2 regions of the Streptomyces sp. NPDC059454 genome follow, and region 1 is predicted to be linked to the other one. Evidence: predicted binding sites of a transcription regulator. Region 1 holds the regulator's gene; the other holds the start of a gene.
The links. Region 1 encodes HspR, which represses chaperone genes until heat shock. Its sites were predicted from a motif close to TTGAGNNNNNNNNNCTCAA; they were not measured.
Positions count from the first base shown of each region.

Region 2: the regulator HspR is predicted to act here: its motif matches at 2,640-2,658, upstream of lon (endopeptidase La).

Region 1 is NZ_JBHYVC010000001.1:189,732-197,050, forward strand. It holds gene ACFXAE_RS00920 (LuxR C-terminal-related transcriptional regulator) at 1-980, opposite strand, end outside; gene ACFXAE_RS00925 (sugar ABC transporter substrate-binding protein) at 1,109-2,215, opposite strand; gene ACFXAE_RS00930 (heat shock protein transcriptional repressor HspR) at 2,493-2,942, opposite strand; gene dnaJ (molecular chaperone DnaJ) at 2,948-4,129, opposite strand; gene grpE (nucleotide exchange factor GrpE) at 4,166-4,834, opposite strand; gene dnaK (molecular chaperone DnaK) at 4,831-6,675, opposite strand; gene ACFXAE_RS00950 (MraY family glycosyltransferase) at 6,769-7,319, opposite strand, start outside.
Region 2 is NZ_JBHYVC010000009.1:28,913-36,231, reverse strand. It holds gene ACFXAE_RS08890 (lysozyme) at 1-133, shown strand, start outside; gene lon (endopeptidase La) at 203-2,617, opposite strand; gene ACFXAE_RS08880 (spermidine synthase) at 2,769-3,458, shown strand; gene ACFXAE_RS08875 (response regulator transcription factor) at 3,584-4,324, shown strand; gene ACFXAE_RS08870 (ATP-binding protein) at 4,321-5,433, shown strand; gene ACFXAE_RS08865 (multifunctional oxoglutarate decarboxylase/oxoglutarate dehydrogenase thiamine pyrophosphate-binding subunit/dihydrolipoyllysine-residue succinyltransferase subunit) at 5,725-7,319, shown strand, end outside.

The DNA.
Region 1 (7,319 bases):
GCCCCGTCCAGGCCGGCCTGGGCGATCCGGACGCCCAGCTGCGTACGGCTGGCAGCGCCCAGCGTCTCCGACAGGCGGGCGATGTGGGCCCGGCAGGTCCGGACGCTGATGCCCAGGCGTTCCGCGATCACCGCGTCCTGGTGGCCCTCCGAGAGCAGGGCCGCGATGGACTGCTCCCGGTGCGAGATGCCCTCGATGCCGGTGTCGGGCAGCGGGGCGGTGAGCGGGATGGCGAGCCGCCACAGCCGGTCGAAGACCGTGCCCAGGTACTCCACGAGCGCCGGGTGGCGCAGCTCCAGCGCCATGGTGCGCTCGGCGTTGGCGGGGATGAAGGCGACCGTGCGGTCGAAGAGGATCAGCCGCTCGATCACCTCGTCCAGCGTGCGCGCCTCCACCGCGTCGCCCATCAGCTCCAGATAGCTGAGCAGCCCGTGCCCGTGCCGGGCGACGTGCGTGTACAGGTCCCGCATGCGCACGCCCCGGCCGCGCAGCGTCGTCGCCCGGTGCAGGCCCTCCGACAGCTCCGCCTCGCGCCGGATGCCGCCCGGCTGGACGGTGAGCACCTCGGTGGTGCACGCCTGTGTCGCCTCGTCCATCGCGGCCTGGATGCGGGCCAGCCCGTCCAGCACCCGGATCGCCGGGCCCTCCGCCGCCGACGGCGCGGCGGGCACCTGGCGGCCCAGGCCGGCGTACCGCTCGAAGGCCTCGACGGCCGAGCCGACCCGGCGCTGGCTCGCGCTCACCTCGTCGTACATCCCGCGCAGCAGCCGGGTCATGACCTCCTGCGGGGCGGTGGGGACGAGCCAGTCCATGTCGTCGGGATCGGGGTGCAGCAGGGCCAGTTCCAGCAGGCAGGGCACCGGCTCCGCGTCCCGGCGCGGCAGCCGTCCGCGCCGTACGGCCCGGGAATACACGCGATCCCCGGCCTCGCACAGTCGGTCAGCACCGTGTGGATGCCCGTCCGCCCCGTGCCCGGCCATCGCCCATCCCACCCCCGGTTCAGCCACTTTCCGCAGCGCAACTATGCGCGGCCAAAACCGGCTGTGCAACACGGTCAGGGCCCGGCGCCGGTCGGAGGACCGGCGGGTGGCCGAATACCGACGGGCGGCTACTTCAGCTTGACCGCCTCGCAGGCCGCCGCGAACTCCGCGGTGCAGATGTCCGAGACGTCGTAGATCCCGTCGGCGACCACGGTGTCCTCGATGTTGTCCTTCGTCAGCGCGATCACGGGCACGAGCTGCGCCGGGATGTCCTTGGCCGTGGGGCTGTCCACCCGGTCGCGGGTCAGCGCGTCGAACTGGATGTCCTTGCCCTGGACCTTCGCCACGGCCATCTCCGCGGCGTTCTCGGCCTCGTCCGGGTAGGACTTGTACACGCTCATGTACTGCTCGTCGGCGAGGATCCGCTGCACCGCCGCGAGTTCGGCGTCCTGGCCGGTGATCGGGGGCATCTCGGTCACGCCGGCGGCCTTCAGCGCCTTGACGATGCCGCCCGCCATGCCGTCGTTGGCGGAGTAGACCGCCTCGATGTTGTCCGCGCCGATCGCGTTGATCGCCTCGACCATGTTGGCCTGGGCGTTCTCCGGCTTCCAGTCCTTGGTGTCATAGGACTTGGAGATCGTCACCTTGCCCTTGAGCTCGGAGAGCGCGCCCGCCTTGAACTGCTTGGCGTTGGGGTCGGTCGACGAGCCGTTCATCATCACGATCTTGTCGGTGATGGCGAGGTCGTCCCCGAGGGACTCCAGCAGGGAGCGGCCCTGCACCTCGCCGACCAGCGCGTTGTCGAAGGAGATGTACGCGTCGATCGGGCCCTCGGCGAGACGGTCGTAGGCGATGACGGGGATGCCCGCGTCCTTGGCCTTCTGCACGCTGTCCGCGATGGCGTGCGCGTCGACCGCGTCCAGCACGATGGCGTCGACCTGGTCGTCGACCATCTCCTGCATCTGGCTCGCCTGCTTGTCGGCGTCCGCCTCGGCGTTGGCGTACTCGACGGTGCCCTTCTTGTTGGTGAGCGACTCCACCTTCGTCTTGAAGATGGGGTAGTCGAACTGCTCGTACCGGGTGTTGGCCTTCTCCGGGAGCAGCAGCCCGATGGTGATGTCGTCGCCCTTGCTCGGGCTCGCGTCGTCGCTGCTCCCCGTCGCGTTGAGCACGCCGCATCCGGCGAGCATGACGGACATGGAGGTGGCGGCCACGGATATGGCGATACGACGCATGCGAGGGCTCACTTCAGGTGCGTTTCGGACGTGGGCACAGCTGTGCGGCCCATGTGACTGAAAAGCCAACGCTTCAGCCCCCGCCGGCGTCAAGGCCGGCCGCTTAACGAGATGGACACAGCGCGGTGCGCTGAACTCGTGAGAGACCTGCGGACATCCGGCGAGGATCATCTGGACACGCAGCCATACCATAATCACACACGTGTCCGTACATACGCCGGGAGGCCCGGAGGTTCACTCGACCTCCGGGCCTCCCGCGGCGCTTCACACCCGCGCCTCAGTCCGACTGCTGCCGCTTGGGCCGCCACACCACCAGCGCGCTGGTCTGCTGCACTTCCTGGTACGGCACCAGGTCACGGCGGTACGAGGCGTGCACCGCGGCCTCGCGCTGACGCATCGCCGCGGCCGCCCCGTCGAGGGCACCCTCCAGTTCGGCCACGCGGGCCTGGAGAGCGGCGACCTGGTTCTCCAGTTCGATGATGCGCTTGATTCCGGCCAGGTTGATGCCCTCGTCCTGCGACAGCTGCTGCACCTGACGGAGCAGTTCGATGTCACGGGCCGAGTAACGGCGGCCCCGGCCGGCCGTGCGGTCCGGCGACACGAGACCCAGCCGGTCGTACTGGCGCAGCGTCTGCGGGTGCAGACCGGAGAGCTGGGCCGCCACCGAAATGACGTAGACCGGGGTCTCCTGGGTCAGTTCGTACGGATTGCGTCGACGGCCGTCCATCCAGATCAAGCTCCCTTCGCGGCCTGGAACAGCTCCGCCCGCGGATCCTCGTCCGCGGTCGCCTCGCGATACGCCTCCAGCGCGTCACGAGCCTTCCCCGACACGTCCTTGGGAACACTCACCTCCACGGTGACCAGCAGATCACCGCGGGTGCCGTCCTTGCGGACCGCGCCCTTGCCCCGGGCCCGCATGGTGAGCCCGTTGGGCGTGCCCGGCGGCAGCTTCAGCGTGACCGGCGGACCGCCCAGCGTCGGGACCCGGACCTCGCCGCCGAGCACGGCCTCGGGATACGTCACCGGGACCGTGACGGTGAGGTTGTCGTCCTTGCGGCCGAACACCGGGTGGGCGCCGACGTGCACGACGACGTACAGATCGCCGGCGGGGCCGCCGCGCTCGCCCGGCGCGCCCTTGCCGCGCAGCCGGATCCGCTGGCCGTCGCTGACGCCCGCGGGGATGCGCACCTGCATGGTCCGTGAGGACTTGGCCCGGCCGCTGCCCTTGCAGATCTCGCAGGCCTCCTCCGCGATCAGACCGCGGCCCTTGCAGTCGGGGCAGGGGTCGGTGAGCGAGAAGCCGCCGCCCGAGCCCCGCGCCACCTGGCCGGTGCCGACGCAGGTCGTGCACACGCGCGGTGTGCCGTTCTTGTCGCCGGTGCCCGAACAGGCCTTGCAGGGCGCCTGCGACGACATCCGCAGCGGGACGGTCGCGCCCTCGATCGCCTCGGTGAAGCTGAGCGTCACCTCGGACTCGATGTCCTGGCCGCGCCGCGGCTGGGTACGCGTGGTCCCCGCGCCGCCGCGGTTGAACAGGCCCCCGAAGACGTCACCGAGGCCGCCGCCGCCGAAGCCGCCGCCCGACTGCTGACCGCCGGCCTGACCCCCGAAGAGGTCACCCAGGTCGAAGTTGAAGGAGCCGCCGCCCGCGCCCGGCCCCGGACGGAAACCGCCGTTGCCGAAGAGCGCGCGCGCCTCGTCGTACTCCTTGCGCTTCTTGGGGTCGCCGAGGACGTCGTTCGCCTCGGAGATCTCCTTGAACCGCTCCTCCGCCTTGGCGTTGCCCTTGTTGGCGTCCGGGTGGAACTCGCGGGCGAGCTTCCGGTACGCCTTCTTGATCTCGGCCTCGGTGGCGTCCTTGGGGACGCCGAGGACCTTGTAGAAGTCCTTCTCGATGAAGTCCTTGGTGCTCATCCCCGACGTCCCTCCTTCCCTGCGTCGACTCCCGCGTCAGCCCTCGTCCGGGCCACCGCTCTCCTTGTTCTCCGAGTCGGCCTGCGCCTCGGTGCTCTCCTCGGCCGGCGAAGCCGTCTGCGCGCCGGGCTGCGGCTCGGCGACGGCCACCCGCGCGGGGCGGATGGTGCGCTCGCCGATGCGGTACCCCGGCTGCAGGATCGCCACGCACGTCGTCTCGGTGACGTCCGGCGCGTAGCTGTGCATCAGTGCCTCGTGGATCGTCGGGTCGAAGGGCTCGCCCTCCTTGCCGAACTGCTGGAGGCCCATCTTGGCGATGATCGTCTCCAGCGACTCCGCGACGGACTTGAAGCCGCCGACCAGTTCGCCGTGTTCCCGCGCGCGGCCGACGTCGTCGAGCACGGGAAGCAGCTCGCTCAGGAGGTTCGCGACGGCGATCTCCTTCACCGCGATCCGGTCGCGCTCGACCCGGCGCCGGTAGTTCTGGAACTCGGCCTGGAGGCGCTGGAGGTCCGCCGTGCGCTCGCTGAGCGCCGTGCGCGCCTGGTCCAGCTGGGCCACCAGTGCCGCTTCCTGGCCCGTGTCCCCGGCCGGGGCCGCCGCCTCCTCCGCGGAGGGCTGGGCGGCGGCCTTCGGCTCGGCTTCCTCGGAGGGGACGTCGGGCTGCTGCGACTGCTCGTCGAAGCCCGGGGTCTCCTCGGTCACGCCGCACCGTCCTTGCGGTCCTCGTCGACGATCTCCGCGTCGACGACGTCGTCGTCGGCCTTGCCCTCACCGGCACCCGCGGACGCGCCGCCGGCCGCCTGGCCGGCCCCGGCGTCGGCGTACATGGCCTGGCCCAGCTTCTGGGAGACGGCCGCGACCTTCTCCGTGGCGGTGCGGATCTCGGCGGAGTCCTCGCCCTTGAGCTTCTCCTTCAGCTCGGCGACGGCGGTCTCGACCTCGGTCTTGACGTCACCGGGGACCTTGTCCGCGTTGTCGCTGAGGAACTTCTCGGTCTGGTAGACGAGCTGCTCGCCCTGGTTGCGGGACTCGGCGGCCTCGCGGCGGGCGTGGTCCTCCTCCGCGTACTTCTCGGCCTCCTGGCGCATCCGGTCGACCTCGTCCTTCGGCAGCGAGGAGCCGCCGGTGACGGTCATCTTCTGCTCCTTGCCCGTGCCCAGGTCCTTCGCGGTCACGTGCATGATGCCGTTGGCGTCGATGTCGAAGGAGACCTCGATCTGCGGGACGCCGCGCGGCGCCGGGGGCAGACCGGTCAGCTCGAACATGCCGAGCTTCTTGTTGTACGCCGCGATCTCGCGCTCGCCCTGGTAGACCTGGATCTGCACCGACGGCTGGTTGTCCTCGGCCGTGGTGAAGATCTCGGAGCGCTTCGTCGGGATCGTGGTGTTGCGCTCGATCAGCTTGGTCATGATGCCGCCCTTGGTCTCGATGCCGAGGGACAGCGGGGTGACGTCGAGCAGCAGGACGTCCTTGACCTCGCCCTTGAGCACACCGGCCTGGAGCGCGGCACCGATCGAGACGACCTCGTCCGGGTTGACGCCCTTGTTGGCCTCCTTGCCGCCGGTCATCTCCTTGACGAGCTCGGCGACGGCAGGCATGCGGGTGGAGCCACCGACGAGAACGACGTGGTCGATCTCGCTGAGCTGGATGCCGGCGTCCTTGATGACGTTGTGGAACGGCGTCTTGCAGCGCTCGAGCAGGTCCGCGGTCAGCTGCTGGAACTGGGCGCGGGTCAGCTTCTCGTCGAGGTGCAGGGGACCCTCGGCGGAGGCGGTGATGTAGGGGAGGTTGATCGAGGTCTCGGTGGACGAGGACAGCTCGATCTTGGCCTTCTCGGCGGCCTCGCGCAGGCGCTGGAGGGCCATCTTGTCCTTGCCGAGGTCCACGCCGTGGCCGGACTGGAACTGCTTGACCAGGTAGTCGACGACGCGCTGGTCCCAGTCGTCACCACCGAGGTTGTTGTCACCGTTGGTGGCCTTCACCTCGACGACACCGTCGCCGATCTCCAGCAGGGAGACGTCGAAGGTACCGCCACCGAGGTCGAAGACGAGGATCGTCTGGTCGTCCTTGTCGAGGCCGTACGCCAGGGCGGCGGCCGTCGGCTCGTTGACGATGCGCAGCACGTTCAGACCGGCGATCTCGCCGGCCTCCTTCGTCGCCTGGCGCTCGGCGTCGTTGAAGTACGCCGGGACGGTGATGACCGCGTCCGTGACCTTCTCGCCCAGGTACGACTCGGCGTCGCGCTTCAGCTTCTGCAGCACGAAGGCGCTGATCTGCTGCGGGTTGAAGGGCTTCCCGTCGAGCTCGATCTTCCAGTCGGTGCCCATGTGGCGCTTGACCGACCGGATGGTCCTGTCGACGTTCGTGACCGCCTGACGCTTGGCCACCTCGCCGACCAGCACCTCACCGTTCTTGGCGAAGGCGACGACGGACGGCGTGGTCCTGGCGCCCTCGGCGTTGGTGATGACGGTGGGCTCGCCGCCCTCCAGAACGCTGACGACGGAGTTAGTCGTGCCCAGGTCGATGCCGACCGCACGTGCCATTTCGATTCCTCCAGCTGACTTGAGTGGAACGGACTCAAGCATGCATGACACGCGGCGCGGGGTCAACAGAGCTGAGTCGAGCAGACTCAACTCTTATCCGCTCCTTACACGCAACTGCTCCGTGACCTGCGGCGATGCCTCGGCAGATCGTTGACGGGGACGAAAAACGGGGGTGATGGGAAGGCGTACGAGCGCGAGGACGACCACCACGGCCACCGCCGCCACCCACACCACCGCGCCCCCGGAGACCCGCCCGAGGTGGACGGCCACCCCCACGACCACCCCGCCCAGCGCTCCCGCGCCGAGCAGTACGGTCACCGCGCGGGGGGCGAGTCCGAGCCGCCGCAGCCGGTGCCCGAGGTGATCCGGCCGGCCGCGGGCCAGCGGCCACCGGGCCAGCCGCCGCGCGAGGACCACCAGCACGGCGTCGGCGCACACCACGGCCGTCAGGGCGAACAACACCCCGGCGCCGGTCCCGATTCCCTGTCCGGCCCGCACGAACACCGCCGCCGAGGCCACCACGAACCCCGCGAACAGCGAGCCGCCCGCCCCGAGGCCCACCCGCGCGGGATGCCAGTTGTGCAGCAGGAACCCGGCGAGCGCGGCGGCCAGCACGCTCAGCAGTACCGCGATCCCGTCCATCA
Region 2 (7,319 bases), on a different contig from region 1:
CACCGTGGGCGAACTGCCCGCCGGCTGGGGCACGTACACGATGTGGCAGTACACCTCGACCGGGCCGACCGTCGGCGACCACGACCTCTTCAACGGCACCCTGGACCGGGTGCGGACCTTCGCGCTGGGCTGACCGGCCCCGAACGAGGTGAAGGCCCGGGCCCTCACGGGACCCGGGCCCTCCCTCATCCGATCACCTCCGTCACGCGGCGACCGGAACCTCGGACGCCGCGCCGTGGGTGGCCGGCGACAGCGCCAGTTCCAGGACCTGGCGGACGTCGGTGACGGCGTGGACGTCGAGCTTGTCCAGCACCTCCGCCGGGACGTCGTCCAGGTCGGGCTCGTTGCGCTTGGGGATGATCACGGTGGTGATCCCCGCGCGGTGCGCGGCGAGCAGCTTCTGCTTCACCCCGCCGATCGGCAGCACCCGCCCGGTCAGCGAGACCTCACCGGTCATCGCCACGTCCGTGCGGACCAGCCGGCCGGAGAGCAGCGAGGCCAGCGCGGTGGTCATCGTGACGCCCGCGCTCGGGCCGTCCTTGGGCACCGCGCCCGCCGGGAAGTGGATGTGCGCGCCCCGGTCCTTCAGGTCGCCCACCGGCAGCTCCAGCTCGGCCCCGTGGCTGCGCAGGAAGCTCAGCGCGATCTGCGCGGACTCCTTCATCACGTCGCCCAGCTGGCCGGTCAGGGTCAGCCCCGCCGCGCCCGTCTCCGGGTCGGCCAGGGACGCCTCCACGTAGAGGACGTCCCCGCCGGCGCCGGTCACCGCGAGCCCGGTGGCGACACCGGGGACGGCGGTGCGGCGCTCGGCCGGGTCCTGGGCGGACTCGGGCACGTGGTGCGGCCGGCCGATCAGGTCCCGCAGGTCGGCATCCGTCACGGTGAGCGGAAGCTCCCGCTCCCCCAGTTCGTGCTGGGCCGCGATCTTGCGCAGCAGCCGCGCGACGGACCGCTCCAGGGTGCGCACGCCGGCCTCGCGCGTGTACTCGCCGGCCAGCTTGCGCAGGGCGCCCTCGTCGATCGTGACCTCGTCCTTGTCCAGCCCGGCGCGCTCGAGCTGGCGCGGGAGCAGGTGGTCGCGGGCGATGACGACCTTCTCGTCCTCGGTGTAGCCGTCGAGACGGACCAGCTCCATGCGGTCGAGCAGGGCCTCCGGGATGGCTTCGAGGACGTTGGCCGTGGCGAGGAACACGACGTCGGACAGGTCGAGCTCGACCTCCAGGTAGTGGTCCCGGAAGGTGTGGTTCTGCGCCGGGTCGAGGACTTCGAGCAGGGCCGCGGCCGGGTCGCCGCGGAAGTCCGACCCCACCTTGTCGATCTCGTCGAGGAGCACGACCGGGTTCATCGACCCGGCCTCCTTGATCGCCCGCACGATCCGGCCGGGCAGCGCGCCGACGTACGTACGGCGGTGGCCGCGGATCTCGGCCTCGTCGCGGACGCCACCGAGGGCGACGCGGACGAACTTCCGGCCCATCGCGTGGGCGACGGACTCACCGAGGCTGGTCTTGCCGACGCCGGGCGGGCCCACGAGGGCCAGTACGGCACCCCCGCGTCGTCCGCCGACGACGCCCAGACCCCGGTCGCTGCGCCGCTTGCGCACCGCCAGGTACTCGGTGATCCGCTCCTTCACGTCCGCCAGGCCCGCGTGCTCGGCGTCCAGCACGGCCTGGGCGCCCTGGATGTCGTAGGCGTCCTCGGTGCGCTCGTTCCACGGCATCTCCAGGACCGTGTCGAGCCAGGTGCGGATCCAGGAGCCCTCGGGCGACTGGTCGGAGGAGCGCTCCAGCTTGTCGACCTCCTTGAGCGCGGCCTCGCGGACCTTCTCCGGCAGGTCGGCGCCCTCGACGCGGGCCCGGTAGTCGTCGGACTCCTCACCCCCCTGCTCGCCGTTGAGTTCCCGCAGTTCCTTGCGGACGGCTTCGAGCTGGCGGCGCAGCAGGAACTCGCGCTGCTGCTTGTCGACGCCCTCCTGGACGTCCTTGGCGATGGTCTCGGCGACGTCCTGCTCGGCGAGGTGGTCGCGCAGCTGCTGGGTGGCGAGCTTCAGCCGGGCCACCGGGTCGGTGGTCTCCAGCAGGGCGACCTTCTGCTCGGTGGTCAGGAACGGCGAGTAGCCGGAGTTGTCGGCGAGCGCGGAGACGTCGTCGATGGCCTGGACCCGGTCGACGACCTGCCAGGCGCCGCGCTTGCGCAGCCAGGCGGTGGCGAGCGCCTTGTACTCCTTGACCAGTTCGGTGACCTGCCCCGGCAGCGGTTCCGGCACCGTCTCGTCGATGCGGGTGCCCTCCACCCACAGCGCCGCGCCCGGCCCGGTGGTCCCGGCGCCGATCCGCACGCGGCCCCGGCCGCGGATCAGGGCGCCCGGATCGCCGTCGGCCAGCCTGCCGACCTGCTCGATCGTGCCCAGCACGCCGGTGGCGGCGTAGGTCCCGTCGACGCGTGGCACCAGCAGCACCTTGGGCTTTCCCGACGCCGTTCCGGCGGCGGCCTGGGCGGCCTCCACCGCGGCGCGCACCTCGGAATCGCTCAGGTCCAGCGGAACCACCATCCCGGGCAGCACGACCTCGTCGTCGAGCGGCAGCACGGGCAGGGCGAGCGGTGTGGACTCAGCAGCCATGATCTCCCCTTCGGCAGTCAAGTTGAGTTATGCCGACTCAATGCTTGTGAGCCACCGAATGTTCCCGAAGCCGCGTTCGCTCTGAGCGATCACCGCCCCGGGGCCCCGAAGCCCCTGACCGCCGCGAAAACGAAGCTGCCAGGATGAACGCATGTCCACCCCGTACGACATTCCCGAACCCCCCGAAGTCCTGGACCGCCGCGAGGGCCCGTACGGCGAGGTCGTGCTGCGCAGGCACGGTGACCTGCTGCAGATCATCGCCAACGGCTGCTTCCTGATGGACACCTCCGACGGCCGTTCGGAGCGGCGCCTCGTCGACGCCGCCCTGACCGCCCTCGACGCGCGCACGGCGGACCCGCACGTCCTGATCGGCGGCCTCGGGGTCGGCTTCTCGCTCGCACACGCCGCCGGGCAGCCCCGCTGGGGCCGGATCGCCGTGGTGGAACGCGAACCGGCGATCATCGAGTGGCACCGCGCGGGGCCGCTGTCCCGGCTCTCCGTAAAGGCCCTCGCCGACCCGCGCACGGAGATCGTCGAGACGGACCTCGTCCGTTACGTCAATGAGACATCGGACACGTTCGACGCGCTCTGCCTCGACATCGACAACGGCCCCGGCTGGACCGTCACCGAGGACAACGACGGGCTCTACTCGGCGGCCGGACTGGCTGCCTGCGCAAGGGTGTTGAGGGCGGGCGGGGTACTCGCCGTGTGGTCGGCGAAGCCGTCCCCGGAATTCGAGGGAACCTTGCGGAATGCCGGGTTCCGACAGGTGCGTACCGAAGAGATCCCCGTTGCCCGGGGCGTTCCGGACGTCGTGCACATCGGCGTCCGCCCTGGATAGCAAAGGCACGGTGACTCCCCGTACGCTGCTGCCCTGACGCGGATCATTCAAGCGTCAATCGCAGTGATGCGCAGACGACGGATCACCCCACGGATTCCGGAAAAAGCACACCTCAGGGGCGGGCGATGGAGCAGACACACACCTCCCACAACGGCACGGCCACGACCACCCCCGGCGCCCAGCGCCGGGTCCTGGTGGTCGAGGACGACGCGACGATCGTGGACGCCATCGCGACGCGCCTGCGCGCCGAGGGATTCCTGGTGCAAACGGCGGGCGACGGCCCGTCCGCGGTGGACACGGCGGAGGCCTGGCAGCCCGACCTGCTGATCCTCGACATCATGCTGCCGGGCTTCGACGGTCTGGAGGTCTGCCGGCGCGTGCAGGCCCAGCGGCCGGTGCCGGTGATGATGCTCACCGCGCGTGACGACGAGACCGACATGCTGGTCGGGCTGGGCGTCGGCGCCGACGACTACATGACGAAGCCCTTCTCCATGCGGGAGCTGGCGGCGCGCGTGCACGTACTGCTGCGCCGCATGGAGCGGGCGGCCCTCGCGGCGACGACCCCGCGCAGCGGCATCCTGCGCCTGGGCGAACTGGAGATCGACCACGCGCAGCGCAGGGTGCGGGTGCGCAGCGAGGACGTCCACCTGACGCCCACCGAGTTCGACCTCCTGGTGTGCCTGGCGAACACCCCCCGCGCGGTGCTCTCCCGTGAGCAGCTGCTGGCCGAGGTGTGGGACTGGGCGGACGCCTCCGGCACCCGCACGGTCGACAGCCACATCAAGGCGCTGCGCCGGAAGATCGGCGCCGAGCGCATCCGCACCGTGCACGGCGTGGGCTACGCCCTGGAGACGCCGACGCCATGAGCGACGGTCCGGCCGGACGCAGAAACCCCGGGGCGCGGCAGCCCTGGGGCGGTGTACGCCCGTTCTCGATCAAGACCAAGCTGGGTGCGCTGGTCGTCGTGTCGGTCCTGATCACCACCGGTCTGTCGGTGATCGCCGTGCACACCAAGACGGAGCTGCGCTTCATCACGGTCTTCTCGATGATCGCCACGCTGCTGATCACGCAGTTCGTGGCGCACTCGCTCACCGCGCCGCTGGACGACATGAACGCCGTGGCCCGTTCCATCTCGCACGGCGACTACACCCGCCGGGTGCGCGAGAACCGCTGGGACGAGCTGGGCGACCTGGCCCGGACGATCAACGTCATGGCCGACGAGCTGGAGGCCCAGGACCGCCAGCGCAAGGAACTGGTCGCCAACGTCTCGCACGAGCTGCGCACGCCCATCGCGGGCCTGCGCGCGGTGCTGGAGAACATCGTCGACGGCGTCACGCAGGCCGATCCCGAGACGATGCGCACGGCCCTGAAGCAGACCGAGCGGCTGGGACGCCTCGTGGAGACGCTCCTCGACCTGTCCCGCCTGGACAACGGCGTGGTGCCGCTGAAGAAGCGGCGGTTCGAGGTGTGGCCGTACCTGTCCGGCGTGCTGAAGGAGGCCAACATGGTCGCCTCGGCCCGCGCGGGCATGGCCTCCGGATCGGGCAGCCACACCCGTACGGACGTCCATCTGCACCTCGACGTGTCGCCGCCGGAGCTCGTCGCGCACGCCGACCCCGAGCGCATCCACCAGGTCGTCGCCAACCTCATCGACAACGCGGTCAAGCACAGCCCGCCGCACGGCCGGGTGACGGTCCGGGCGCGGCGCGGGGACCGGCCGGACTCGCTGGAGCTGGAGGTACTGGACGAGGGGCCCGGCATTCCGCGCACCGAGTGGCACCGCGTCTTCGAGCGGTTCAACCGGGGCAACGTCAACCGGCCGCACGGTCCGGGCAGCGACGGCGGCACCGGTCTCGGCCTGGCGATCGCCCGCTGGGCCGTCGATCTGCACGGCGGCCGGATCGGAGTGGCCGAATCCGAGCGGGGCTGCCGGATTCTCATCACTCTTCCGGGAGCGTCATCCGTACCAAGTTGACGTAAAGTTCGAAGCGGAGCCGCAAGATCCATCCATGTTCGCGCTGACGGACACGCGTGATCAGGCAGAGGCCCGCGCGAGCTGCGCGTCCGGGCCCGTCCGAGCGATCTCCGAAGCGGCCCGAAGAATCAAAACCAGGGTTGTTTCCCGCCATTTCCCGCGTCGAAACACCTGCCGCGATGTGACTTACGCGACGATGGACGGGCCCGGCCTGACCTTCTCGCTCTTAGGGGCGTAGCCTTTATTTCCGCTGTCCATCATCTTGCGAAGCGGAAGAGGGCGGTTGACGCCGTGTCGCCACAGTCCCCCAGTAACTCGAGCATCTCGACCGACACCGACCAAGCGGGTAAGAACCCCGCTGCGGCCTTCGGTGCCAACGAATGGCTCGTCGACGAGATCTACCAGCAGTACCTCCAGGACCCGAACTCGGTGGACCGAGCCTGGTGGGACTTCTTCGCCGACTACAAGCCGGGCGCGCCTGCGACCTCGGCTCCGGCGGGTACCGCGGCCGCGGGGGCCGCGGGAACCTCCACCAGTACGGCGCAGCCGGCCGCCCCGGCCCAGGCTCCCGCTCCTGCGAAGGCCGCCGCGCCCGCGCAGGCCGCTGCCGCCGCTCAGCCGGCCGCCCAGGCTCCCGCCGCTCCGGCGCAGGCCGCCGCGCCCGCCGCCAAGCCGGCCGCCGCGAAGCCGAAGGCGGAGCCCGCGAGCGGGGCCGGGACCGGCCCCGAGCAGGTCACCCTGCGCGGTCCGTCCGCCGCCGTGGCGAAGAACATGGACGCCTCGCTGGAGCTGCCCACGGCCACGTCCGTGCGCGCGGTCCCGGTGAAGCTGCTGTTCGACAACCGCATCGTCATCAACAACCACCTCAAGCGGGCCCGGGGCGGGAAGATCTCCTTCACGCACCTCATCGGCTACGCGATGGTGCAGGCCATCAAGGCCATGCCGGCGATGAACCACTCGTTCGCGCGGGTGGACGGCAAGCCGACCCTGGTGAAGCCGGAACACGTCAACCTCGGTCTGGCCATCGACCTGGTGAAGCCCAACGGCGACCGCCAGCTGGTCGTCGCAGCCATCAAGAAGGCCGAGACGCTGAACTTCTTCGAGTTCTGGCAGGCCTACGAGGACATCGTCCGTCGCGCCCGCGACAACAAGCTGACGATGGACGACTTCACCGGTGTCACGGTCTCCCTGACCAACCCCGGCGGCCTCGGCACCGTCCACTCCGTGCCGCGCCTGATGCCCGGCCAGTCGGTGATCCTGGGCGTCGGCTCGATGGACTACCCGGCGGAGTTCCAGGGCACCAGCCAGGACACCCTGAACAAGCTCGGCATCTCCAAGGTCATGACGCTCACGTCGACCTACGACCACCGGGTGATCCAGGGCGCCGCCTCCGGCGAGTTCCTCCGCTCGGTCGCGAACCTCCTCCTCGGCGAGAACAACTTCTACGACGAGATCTTCGAGGCGCTGCGCATCCCCTACGAGCCGGTCCGCTGGCTCAAGGACATCGACACCTCCCACGACGACGACGTCACCAAGGCCGCCCGGGTCTTCGAGCTGATCCACTCCTACCGGGTCCGCGGCCACGTCATGGCCGACACCGACCCGCTGGAGTACCGCCAGCGCAAGCACCCCGACCTGGACATCGTCGAGCACGGCCTCACCCTGTGGGACCTGGAGCGCGAGTTCGCCGTCGGCGGCTTCGCCGGCAAGTCCCTGATGAAGCTGCGCGACATCCTCGGCGTGCTGCGCGACTCGTACTGCCGCACCACCGGCGTCGAGTTCATGCACATCCAGGACCCCAAGCAGCGCAAGTGGATCCAGGACCGCATCGAGCGCTCGCACACCAAGCCGGAGCGCGAGGAGCAGCTGCGCATCCTGCGCCGGCT